DNA from 3 places in the Chryseobacterium sp. 'Rf worker isolate 10' genome. Region 2 is predicted to be linked to each of the others. Evidence: riboswitches for the same ligand, from Rfam matches in the RefSeq annotation. Region 2 holds a riboswitch; each other region holds the start of a gene.
What was found. Region 2 has a riboswitch for S-adenosylmethionine ahead of LKL37_RS17775 (alpha/beta fold hydrolase). Riboswitches for the same ligand answer to the same signal wherever they lie in the genome.

Region 1 (4,293 bases), 160 kb from region 2:
GGAAATCATCAGTTTTAATCGGTGTTGTGAATAATGAAAACTCAAACCCTGTATTCTGAATGGTTCCGATATTCGCAGGATAATCACTGATTCCCAATGATGGTGCAACAGGCATATTAAACAGAAGATCCTGGCTTTGTCTTTTGAAATATTCGATATTTCCTTTAATCCTGTTATTCAGAACAGCGAACTCCAATCCTACATTTAAATTAAGGTTGGTTTCCCATTTCACATTATTAGTAGACGTTTTTTCCAGTGTTGTTCCCGGTTCTCCGCCAAGACTGATAAATCTGTACAACTCCTGATATGCATAATAAAGTGGCTGTCCGTTTGGTCGAAGCAATTTGTCATTCCCCTGACCTCCATAGCTGGCACGTAATGTCAACTGATTGAAGACATTCAGGCTCTTAATAAATTCCTCATTCGAAATCTTCCATGAACCTCCTACTGACCAGAATCTCCCCCATCTGTTATCTTTTTCAAATCTTGAAGAACTGTCTGCTCGTCCTGAAGCTGACAGGAAATAGGTATTATTGTAGTCATATTCTACTTTTCCAAGGAAACTTAATAAGCTTAATTTATTACTGTTTCCACTGAAGCTTCCCAACAGAGAAGCTGCATCCGGCTCATAGTAATAAGGCAGTGAAAACTGGCTTCTTGTCCCGGAAATCGTCTGATAATCGTATTTATAGAATTCATGTCCTGCCAAAGCATTGATATGATGTTTTCCAAATTTCTTATCATACGTAAGAATATTACTGGTGGTATAAGAAAGTGTTCTGGTATTTGTTTTAGTCACAGAGCCTCCCGTCTCTGCACCTTGCCCCAGTAATGGATTTGAATAATAATGACCGTTATAATTCACCAAATCAACAGAGAAACTTGTCTTGAATTTCAACTCCGGTAAGAAAGTAAATTCCATGAAACCTTTTCCTGAGAAGTTATCTTCTTTATTATCATTTTTATCTAAAGGCAGTGTTGCAGCAGCATTCTGATTCTGAAGGGCATTTGTAGGTCTGTATTTTCCAAAATCATAAATTGGATTTCCATCAGCACCTAAAATATACGTTCCGTCCGGATTTCTTTCATAATAAGGATAAAATGAAGGAATAAATCTTGCTGCATTGATGATATTACTCGCTTTCGAATCCGAAGAAGTCGGAGCCTGCTGAATACTGTTTGTATAATTTAAATTCACTCCTACATTCAGCCATTTTTTGACTTCAGAATTGATTTTTAATCGGGTATTGTATCTTTTATATCCTGATTCAATCGCCATTCCTTTATCATCCAGATAGCCCAGAGAGAAGAAATAATTACTTTTCTCACTTCCTCCGCTGATATCAAGATCTACCTGATTTCTTGAAGCTACTCTCTGTAAAATATCTCTCCAGTCGTCATTCCAAAGTGGTGAAGCTCCCGGCAACAATTTACCATCTGTTCCTACCGGTTTTGGATAACCTGTTCCATATGGGTTGATCCCCAGTGAAGAAACAAGGTTGTCTGTTGCCATCTGAGCAGCTTGCTGAGCATTCACTTTCCCAGACTGATATCCATTTCTCAATGCTTCCCAGTATAATTGGAAATATTGGTCTGTATTAACCTGTTCATAGTCTTTCACTGCTCTTCCGGAGAATCCCTGACTGATATTAAAATTGACTTTAGCTTCTCCTTTTTTACCTGATTTTGTAGTAATAATGATAATTCCGTTGGCTCCTCTTGAACCATACAAAGCACTTGCTGTAGCATCTTTCAGAACACTGATGGATTCAATATCGCTCGGGCTGATAGAGTTCAGGTTTCCGTCAAAAGGAATTCCGTCTACTACATATAACGGATCACTGGAAGCACTGATGGAACCAATTCCTCTGATTCGAATGGTAGAAACAGCTCCTGGCTGCCCCGATGCACTCGTTGTTTGAATTCCGGCAACCTGGCCTTCTAATGCTTTTGTAATATTGGTTACAGGTCTGTTATTAATCTTATCACTTGAAATAGTAGCTACGGAACCGGTATAACTGTTTCTTTTAGCTTTTCCGTAAGCCACCACCACCACTTCATCAATCTCCTTTTCATGAAGGCTATCTTTTTTCGGCTTAGAATTTTGCGCATTTGCACTGGTAATCCCAAAGAAAAATGCAGCAACAGGAGGTATCCAAGCTTTAGAATTGAATAAATTTTTGCTAATCATAATCAATTTTATTTATCATATATTAAAATATTGCCCTTTGCAGAAAAGTCAGCAAAGGGCATCGATAAATACGATAAACCAAATGCTTATTTTTCCCTAAAAGGCTGAATGTAACACCTTGCCCCATGGGTAGGTTGTTAAGACTTCACAGGGTCAGTTCCCTCCGTCTTTCTTTATAAGCCGATCGAAATATGGTTGCAAAGCTAAAAACTTTTAGTCTACAAAACAAGTAGACTTATTTATTTTTCATGATAAATTTTCAAAAATTAACGTAATTTTTTAATAAAACCCATTAAAATAAAGAGTTACACACCTTATCATTTTCTCACACATGACAAATATCATTATCAATAATTTAATTACACAGAGATTAATCTGTGCAGAAATTATTGATCATTAATTAAAAAAAGTTTTTAATTTTATACTATGAAAGTTTTGATCATCAACGGCCCTAACCTTAACCTGCTAGGCACCAGAGAACCGGAAATCTATGGAACTGTTTCTATGGAAAGCTATTTGGAAAATTTACAATCTGAGTTTCAGGCTCACGAATTAAAATATTATCAGTCTAATATTGAAGGGGAGCTTATCAACAGACTTCAAGAGGATGATTTTGAAGCAGTAGTGATTAATCCGGGAGCTTTTACCCATTATTCTTATGCTATTGCTGATTGTTTGAAAAATATCCGCAAGCCAAAAGTAGAAGTACACATCAGCAATATTTACAAAAGGGAAGAATTCAGACAGAAATCAGTAACAGCAGCTAACACTGATGCAGTTTTATCTGGTTTTGGAATGGACGGGTATAGATTGGCTTTATTGAGTTTAAAATAATTCAGTTGCTTATTTCCCCACAGATTTTCACAGATGTATGTGGATAATTAGAACATAATTTATGAAGATAAAGGACAAGATTTACTGCACTGGCATTGGGGTATATTCCGGGCAACTAACGAAAAGAAAATCTTATATTATTGAAGAAATAAATACTGAAGATGTAAAGGTTCAGAATGATGAAGGAAGACTGAGATGGTATTCACAATTTTATTTTAGCGCACGCAATGAACCGGAGATAATTTCTATCAACATAGATGATCCAATAAAAAATATTGAATCTGATGCCATAGAAGTAACTATTACGTTTTCCAACAAAGCAAAATATTGGATGACTTTCACTACTCCAAAGTGTTTAGATAAAATATTGGACGAAGAATCTTACTTTTCTTCAAAACATTTTATGATCATAAAATATCTGACTGAAGAATCCATCAAATCAACAGTCTTAAAACTTGATGAACAGAATGAATTGATTGAAAACTGTCAAAAATATTAATAAAAAAGCCTCATCATTGATGAGGCTTTTTGTATGTTGATGGGTAACTATTAGATAGTTTGTTCCTGCAATTGAGGTCCTGAAGCCACTAATTTCTTACCTTCTTCAGTATCACAGTACTGCTCAAAGTTTTTGATGTATCTTGAAGCAAGATCTTTTGCTTTTTCTTCCCAGTCTGAAGCATTTTCATACGTATCTCTAGGATCTAAAATACCTGTAGAAACGTTTGGCAATTCTGTAGGGATCTCAAGATTCATAATCGGAACCTGAGTTTTAGGTGCATTATCAATAGATCCATCAATGATTGCATCGATAATTGCTCTTGTATCTTTCAGAGAGATTCTGTTTCCAGTACCGTTCCAACCTGTATTCACTAAATATGCTTTAGCTCCATGTTCCTGCATTTTACCGATCAATGTTTTAGAATACATTGTTGGGTGTAATGTAAGGAATGCTTCACCAAATGCCGGTGAGAAAGATGGCTGAGGTTCAGTAATTCCTCTTTCAGTTCCGGCTAATTTTGAAGTATAACCGCAAAGGAAGTGATATTGAGCCTGATCTTCATTCAGAATGGAAACCGGAGGAAGTACTCCGAATGCATCTGCAGAAAGATATACAATCTTCTTAGCATGACCTGCTTTAGAAGGCAGTACAATTTTGTTGATATGATAGATTGGATAAGAAACTCTTGTATTTTCTGTGATAGATCCGTCAGTATAATCTGCTACTCCATTGTTTACAACAACGTTTTCAAGAAGTGCATCTCTTT
Region 2 (4,293 bases):
AAACATAGGAATCAAACCTACAATACTTCTTAGTTTTAAAGAGACGCTGTCTCCGTTTCCAAGCTGTAGTACATCATAAAAGAATCCGTCTTCCTCATTCCAGAGACCTTTCGTTCCTTCCCCCAGATTTTCCATCGCTTCAGCAATATAAAGGTAATGCTCAAAAAACTTGATCGCCATATCTTCATAGACCTGGTAATATTGGGCAAGTTCCATCGCAATACGCATCATATTCAGTGCATACATTGCCATCCAGCTTGTTCCGTCTGCCTGTTCAAGGTGCTGGCCGTCCTTTAGTTCCATATTTCGGTCAAAAGCTCCGATATTATCGAGACCAAGAAAACCTCCTCCAAAGATGTTTTTCCCGTTTTTATCCTTTCGGTTCACCCACCACGTGAAATTAAGAAGCAGTTTCTGAAATACTTTCTCTAAGAATAATAAATCCGGTTTTCCGTTATTTTTTTCATCAATTTTAAAAACACGGAAGCATGACCACGCATGTACGGGCGGATTCACGTCACTCATATTCCATTCATAGGCAGGAAGCTGGCCGTTAGGATGCATATACCATTCTTTCGTAAGTAACAGAAGCTGTCCTTTAGCAAATTCTGCATCGATGATAGAAAAAGGAACACAGTGAAATGCCAGATCCCACGTAGCATACCATGGATATTCCCATTTGTCAGGCATGGAAATAATATCCTTATTGTGGAGATGATTCCATTCTGTATTTCTTACATATTCGTTGAAATTTCTTGGGGCTTCAAAGTTGGGATCACCTTTCAGCCATTTTCCGATATTATAATGATAGAACTGTTTATTCCAAAGCAGTCCTGCAAAAGCCTGCCTCTGGACATTTCTTTCATCTTCGTTTACGGTGTCATTCTGAACTTCTTTATAAAAATCCTCAGCTTCAGCCTGCCGAGTATTGAAAATTTCATCAAAGTTTTCAAAAGGTTCATCTGTCCCCTCAGGACATAATCTGAATTCAAAAACTTTTGATTCTCCTGCTCCAATAACTTCGTCAATCAGTAAAGAAGCTTTTGTACCTCTTTTTTCGGGATTTACTGTATCTGTTTTATGAATAATGAAATCATTGATTCCATCTTTGAAATAGGTGTTTTCACTTCTGGGAGCTCCGTAAAGCTTAGAAGTATTGGTTTCATTATCACAGAATAGACTTTGTGCATTTGAGTTTCTGGAATACAGTTTCTTGATAGAAATACTGTCGTGAGCAATGTTTATACTTCCATCATGAGAAGCATTGAGTTCTCCTTTATAAGTATTATATCCCCATTTCCAGTTGTTTCTGAACCATACAGTAGGAGCTACCAGAATAGGAGCTTCATGCTGGCTTCGGTTGCAGATCGTTACTCTGGCAAAAATATCATTGTGATCGGCTTTGCAATATTCAATGAAAATATCAAAATATTCATCATTATCGAAAATTCCGGTATCGAAAATTTCATATTCCGGTTCCTTTTTACTGCGTCTCCCGTTTTCTGCAATAAGGTCATCGTAAGGAAATTCGTTGATTGGATATTTGTAAACCATTTTCATATAGCTATGAGTAGGTGTATTATCCAGATAATAAAAGATTTCTTTGATGTCTTCCCCATGATTCCCCTGGGGGTTGCTCAATCCGAAGAACCTTTCTTTTATCATTTTGTCTTTCTTGTTCCAAAACGAAAACGAAAAACAAAAAATCTGCTTTACATCAGAAATTCCGGCAATACCTTCTTCACCCCAGCGGTAGGCATAGCTTTCGGCATTATTATGATTGGTAAAATTCCAGGCATTCCCGTTCGGGCTATAATCTTCGCGTACATTTCCCCACTGCCGGTTGCTTACATAAGGTCCCCAGTTTTTCCATTTGGTATCTTGTAATCTTTCTTTTTCAGCGGTCATATCTCATCATTTTTCCCCACGAAGTTAGTTTTTTTGAGGAGCAATTCCAATTTTTTTCATCTGAATAATTATTAATATAGTCTTGAAATACTTGTATTTAAGGGCTTTTTTGAATATTAAAATAATTTTTTTTTGAAATTAAAAGAAAAGAACTACCTTTGCATCATTCGTTCATTCAAATATTGAAAATGTTATCAAGAAAGGTTGAGGGATTAGACCCTATGAAACCTTAGCAACCCTTTGCGCAAGCAAAGAAGGTGCTACGTTCTACCAAAGTATTTTGGACAGATAACTCACTGAAGTTCTTTTTCAGCCATTTCCTGTGGCATTTTCAATTGTATTAAAATTTAATAGAATTGAAAACAGAATTAAACTATATTAATCTTTCGTATCAAACTTATTCCCAAAAGGAATACCATATCCCGTTAAGCTATCAGCTTTTTGGGAAAGATCTGTTTACAGCCCCTATCATTTTAATCAATCATGCTCTTACCGGAAATTCCAATGTATCCGGAGATAATGGCTGGTGGAAACAGTTGGTAGGAGAAAATCAGATTGTAGATACCGATAAATATACTGTTCTGTGCTTTAATATACCCGGAAACGGATATGACGATTTTTTAATTGAAGACTATGAAGACTTCACTCCTTCGGATATCGCAGCGATATTTCTGAAAGGGCTTGAAGCTTTACATATAAAAAATTTATATGCCATTATCGGAGGCTCTTTGGGAGGAGGGATTGCCTGGGAAATGCTTGCCAAGCAGCCGGATCTCGCAGAAATATTTATTCCTATAGCATGTGATTACAGAACGCACGACTGGCTTCATGCACAGTGTCTGGTTCAGAAATTTTTATTGAATGATAAAAAGGAACCATTACAGAAAGCAAGAATTCACGCCATGTTGTGTTACAGAACTCCACAGTCACTCAACGATAGATTTCAAAACCAATATAATCAGGACAAACAACGCCTGGAATCAGAAGACTGGTTGGTTTATCATGGCAATGCGATAAACGAAAGGTTTAGTTTAAAAGCATACAAGCTGATGAATCATCTCTTGATGAATATCAATGCTAATGAAATAGCACTGGAGAACATACAGGCACGAATGCACATGATCTCAGTAGATACAGACTTATTCTTCCCGGCTTCTGAAATCCGAATGTGTTTTGAAAACTTACAAGAGAAAAATAAGGATGTTTCTTATCACGAGATCCAATCTATACACGGGCATGATGCCTTCCTAATGGAATATCAACAATTAAATAATATCATTAAAAACATTTTACAGAAGTAATGAAAAATGCTAACGAAATAAAATTTTTGAAGAACAGATCAATCATCAAATTTGAAGGTGAAGATTTCCTGGGAGAAATCGGGATTGATGGACGAATTTTTAAAGCGCTTACTTTAGCGCGTATCAGTGTAGGAGTAATCTCTCAGCAGGCCATAGAAAACGGAATTTCTATCCTGGTTCAGGAAATTGATGCAGAAAAAGCAGTAGCCTGTCTTATTGATGAGTTCGAAGCAGAAAGAAAATCTGGAAAAGTTTCTCAAATCTATAGTATCAATAATGTTTCTGTAATCGGTTTTGTAGCAGAAGATTTCAATAAAGTCTTTGCAGAACTGGCAAGAAACAATGTTTTCCCATTGCTTTTGAATCAGGTAGCAGGAGAAAACAGAGTCAACATCGTAGTGACTTCCTCACAGGATGAAAAAACGAGAAACATTATAGAATCTGAAATTTTCAAAAAACCAAAGACAGTTCATCTGGCAATCATTGGTCATGGAAACGTAGGAAAGACATTGATACAACAGGTCTTGGAATCTGCAGAAGAAATTAAAAAGCGTAAAAAAATAGACCTTAAAGTAGTTGCAGTAGCTAATTCAAAGAAAATTGCCTTCAACAAAAAAGGATTTGATGCCAATTGGGGGGAAGAGGTTTTGACAGCAGAACATCCATCGAATGTAGAAGAACTGATTAATTTCTCCAATGAAAATCAATTGGAGAATCTAATTGTTGTGGATAATACAGCAAGCAAAGATTTTGTAAAAAACTATCATGCTTTAGCAGAAAATGGATTCGATCTTGTTTCTTCCAACAAAATTTTCAATACCCTTCCGATAGAAGAATACAGAAAACTAAGATATACGTTGAGTAAAAATAACAGACGTTATCTGTATGAAACCAATGTTGGTGCAGGTTTACCGTTAATTGATACCATTAAATTATTACACCTTTCAGGAGAAAATATCACAAGAATCAAAGGAGTGTTCTCCGGAACCTTGAGTTATGTTTTCAATAATTTTTCTTTGAGAGACGATAAATTCTCAACCATTATCAATGAAGCTTTGGAAAAAGGATACACAGAACCGGATCC
Region 3 (4,293 bases), on a different contig from region 2:
GAAACCCAGCTTATCAGATATCCAAAAAGCGGATGATAGGTTTCTTTAAGATAGATAAAATCGCCGCCGTTTCCTTTAAAATGCGAGCCTAATTCGGCATAGCAGAAAGCCCCAAACAAAGCAAGAATTCCTCCGATGCCCCATAGCAGAAAAATACTGTAGGTATTGGTAATATCGGATAACTGGAAGCCCAGGGTTGTAAAAATTCCTGTTCCGATCATATTGGAAACCACGATGGCTGCGGCTGTTTTCCAGCCAATCTGATGTGAGGTAGTACTCATCTAATGATTAAAAATTAAAATTAAGCCTTCCAAAGAAGTAATTCCCCAGTGTTCCCATCTGAACCGGCGCATATTTGAATACTCCATAATATGAATTTTCATAAATCTGGCGATCCGGGAAGACATCAAATACATTGTTAGCTCCTACAGTAAAGTTGATACTTTTTGTAATATCATATCCAACACTGATGTCGGTTACTACTTTCGGAGAAAACTCCTGCACGCTTCCAAATGGATAGCCATCTCTTATTACTTTACCAAAATAGGTATTTCTTACGAGAAAATTGAACTTCCCGATTCCATAATTTAATCCTAATGAAGCTTTTGTTTTGGGTGACAAAGTTTCAATGATATTGATCTGATCCGGACCAAAGAATTCATTTTGTGGAGTTCCTAAGTTTTCCGGAAAATGGAAATCTGTGATTTTTGTTTCTGTATAGTTTCCGGCAAGATTCATATTTAATTTTCCGTTACCGAGAATCCAGTCATAGGAAACGACTACATCTACTCCTTTTGTTTCCGTATCAATGGCATTGGCAAAGAATCTTCCGCTTTCAACCTTAAACTGATCCAGTCTTGGATCGGTAATATTGCTGGTAATCACAATCCTGTTTTTTACCTTTATCCAGTATCCATCTACGGTAATAAATAATCCTTTTACGGGTTTTAAAGTGAATCCTGCACTTCCATTGACAGAAGTTTCCTGTTTGAGTTTATCAAATCCAAGAATTCTCGCTGCATCGCTATCATTTCTGAAAATTCCTTTGGTTACAATTCCGGAACCGGAAGTGGAAATATCGGCATAAGAGTTATTAAAATACTGCTGTTGAAGAGAAGGTGCTCTGAATCCTGTTCCTACCGCTGCTCTTACTGCATAGTTTTTTACAAACTCATATCGCACCGCCAATTTTCCATTCAGCGTATTTCCAAAATCTGAATAATTTTCAAATCTTGCAGCCGCATCAATATTCAGTTTTTTATCTAAATCATAGGAAACATCTGCATACACTGCTGCTGAATGTCTGTCTTTCTTCAATGCATTATTTGGAGAAAACCCAATAAAAGATTGAGATCCGCCCGCACCAAGTACTGTTGATCCTTCTGTGGCAACATTTCCGTTGATGTCATATTGAGTGTAAGATGCTTCATCACCCGCTTTGATCTGGTATTGTTCAAATCTGAATTCTCCTCCAAATGCAATATTGAAACGGTTGATATTTTTGGAAACATCAAGATTAATGGTATTCTGAAGGAAGCTGTGTGCTCCGGCATAAAATCGGGTGGGTGATTTTACCCCCAGTGAAGCATTATTTGTATTGTTTACATTATAATTGAAGGTGTTGCTTCCAAAGGTATTGCTAAGGTCAAAAAACCAGTCATTCACATTATATTTTGCTCCTACGGCGTAAGAAAGATCATAAACCTGAGATTCAAGGCTTGCCTGAAACCCGTTTGGATAAATGGATGAAACAACATTAGACGTTTCGCTCGGAAGTCTTCTGAAGCCAAACCCTTTTCCTTCTTTGATACTGAACCCTCCAAAAGAATAGACTTTAAAATGATCGTTAAAAGGATATTCTGCGTTGAAAAACAGCTGGCCCTGTCTGATTTGTGCATCTCCGATCTGAAAATTAAAATCGTCACGGGTTAATCCTCTTTCTTGAATCTTTGCATCATCTGCCGCTCTTGCTGCTGCAGGATCATCGGCAAATGCATACGCAAAATTATTCCCGAAAATATCGAGGTCGTGATTTTGTGTTCTTGTGGTTTTCCCTCTGTGGCTTAATTGTAATGAAAGATTAATATAACTGTCTTTTTTTCCTAATGAAGTTCCGTAGTTGGCTCCTGCCTGGTAAGTGTCACCGTCGTTTCTTCCGGTTAAGCCGTAAGTAAGGCTGGCTGATGCTCCGGCATTTTTTTTAAGAATAATATTGATTACTCCTGCAATGGCATCAGAACCGTATTGTGCGGCAGCTCCGTCTCTTAAGACTTCAATTCTATCAATTGCAATCACCGGAATGGTGCTCAGATCTGTTCCTACTGAGCCATTTCCTACTGTATTCTGGTAATTTACTAAAGACGTAGAATGCCTTCTTTTTCCGTTAAGCAGCACCAGAACCTGATCAGGTCCCATTCCTCTCAGAGTTACGGGATCAATATGTTCTGTACCATCTGAGGCAGACTGCCTCACTGCATTAAACGATGGAATGACATAGTTCAGGAGATCCTGAGCAGTCATTTGCGGAGAACTTCTCTGGATTTTATCGATATTAATTACATCTACAGGAACTGGAGTCTCCAGCTTTGTTCTTTTGACATTCCGGTTTCCGACGATGATGATATCCTCGATCTGATTTCCCTTTTCCTCACTTTCCTGAGCAGCAACCAGAATTGCTCCAAGCAATAATACAGCTGTACTTAATTTTTTCATTTTTATTCTTGCCAATTAATAATGTGGGTCTGACGGATGTTTCCGCAGATACATAAGATTTCAAGAAATGGAATTCATATAGAGTATTGACTTCACTTATCTCCCCCAAAGGGTTGGAATTAGCACCTTTACACTTCTGGAACCGTGCAGGTTGCTAAGGTTTCACGGGGCCAAATCCCTCCACCTTTCTTGATAAATCTACTGCAAAAGTAGACTATTTTTTTAAATGTACAAAAAAGGCAAACCTGCTATGCTGCAAATTTGCCTTTTTATGATTTTTATGATTTATTTTATTGAACAATCATCTTTTGAATGGCTATTCCTGTATCCGATTTCAGCTGTACCAGATACGTTCCTGCAGGATAACTGATTTTCGCTTCATACGCACCGTTTTCTTTGTTCAGTTTGAATGAATCCAGTCTTTTACCCGTCATATCAAAAATTGAAATTTCTCCGTTTTTCGCTTTGCTGAAAACTAATTTAGCTGTCCCATTTTTTACCGGATTATCTGCAATCTGAAGGGATAATTTGTTGGCTGCATTTGCATCTGCTGTTGACAAAGTACCTGCATAATTTCCAAAAATTCTGAATTCTCCCGGCTGTAAAGTAATCGGAGCCGTTGTGGAAATTACGTTTGAAATACTGTCATCCATCAGATTCTGCCATTGACCTGTGTAAGGGAAATAAGGCACTACATTCTGTACGGATGTAGTATAATTAGCCAATACCACAACATTCTTGGTTCCTGTTGTAATAGCTGTATCATACACGTAAATTCTTGTGATCAGACCATTAGGATCATTCGTAAGGTTATTGGATTCTATACTGTACGTTTTAGATTTAAAAACCGGATAGGTATTTCTGATATTGATGATTTTAGCCCAAGTATCGTAAACAGCCTTTCTGTTGGCATTGGTATCATATCCTAAAGTGAATGCAATTGGTTTCTCATCGGTTCTGCAGCCGCTGTCGATAGTACCGTTTGCACATCTGTTGATGCTGAATTCATATCCTAATTCTCCGAACTGCCAGATCATTTTCGGACCGGGAATAGTGAAGAAGGTGGCACCGAAAGTTTTCATTCTTTCAAGAGCGGTATTCAGGTCTTTCACATTATAACTTCCGTTAGTCGCTCCGTATGCAAGATTTTTAAACATTAATCTTTCTTCATCATGGCTTTCTCCATAGCCTACAGCACTCATATTGGTAAAGCCGTGAAGACTGTGGTTCATACGGTCATAATTGCTGTTTTCCTGATATCCCATTGTATTCTGATTGTAAGGATCGGTCTGCTTATTCCAAAGCATAACGCCTTTTCCTTCTGCTATTCTGTAGTTCGCCCATTGCTGTTCTTCCGCATCTGTTCCAAGGTGTTCGAATATCATGTAAGAGTTCGGGTCCAGAGCCCATTGTCTGTCTGCATAGTGTTTCATGATATCCACTCTGTCCTGCTGATAAGCGTTGGTACAGGCTTCATCGTTTTCAGAACAGCTTTGGGTAAATCCTTTTGTTAGATCCCAACGGAATCCGTCTATGTGATATTCAGTGAGCCATTGCTGAAGACATCTTTCAACGTAATAT

Region 1: it holds a riboswitch for S-adenosylmethionine, as region 2 does, so the genes downstream of both, LKL37_RS16990 (SusC/RagA family TonB-linked outer membrane protein) here and LKL37_RS17775 (alpha/beta fold hydrolase) in region 2, are expected to answer to the same signal.
Region 3: it holds a riboswitch for S-adenosylmethionine, as region 2 does, so the genes downstream of both, LKL37_RS20605 (TonB-dependent receptor plug domain-containing protein) here and LKL37_RS17775 (alpha/beta fold hydrolase) in region 2, are expected to answer to the same signal.

The regions. Positions count from the first base shown of each region.
Region 1 covers NZ_JBOZOF010000003.1:577,137-581,429, reverse strand. The annotation lists gene LKL37_RS16990 (SusC/RagA family TonB-linked outer membrane protein) at 1-2,191, opposite strand, end outside; SAM riboswitch class I at 2,275-2,373, opposite strand; gene LKL37_RS16985 (type II 3-dehydroquinate dehydratase) at 2,618-3,025, shown strand; gene LKL37_RS16980 (hypothetical protein) at 3,087-3,524, shown strand; gene pckA (phosphoenolpyruvate carboxykinase (ATP)) at 3,575-4,293, opposite strand, start outside.
Region 2 covers NZ_JBOZOF010000003.1:735,510-739,802, forward strand. The annotation lists gene LKL37_RS17770 (MGH1-like glycoside hydrolase domain-containing protein) at 1-1,908, opposite strand, end outside; SAM riboswitch class I at 2,097-2,203, shown strand; gene LKL37_RS17775 (alpha/beta fold hydrolase) at 2,265-3,209, shown strand; gene LKL37_RS17780 (ACT domain-containing protein) at 3,209-4,293, shown strand, end outside.
Region 3 covers NZ_JBOZOF010000005.1:186,081-190,373, forward strand. The annotation lists gene LKL37_RS20600 (APC family permease) at 1-281, opposite strand, end outside; gene LKL37_RS20605 (TonB-dependent receptor plug domain-containing protein) at 289-2,712, opposite strand; SAM riboswitch class I at 2,806-2,911, opposite strand; gene LKL37_RS20610 (alpha-amylase family glycosyl hydrolase) at 3,003-4,293, opposite strand, start outside.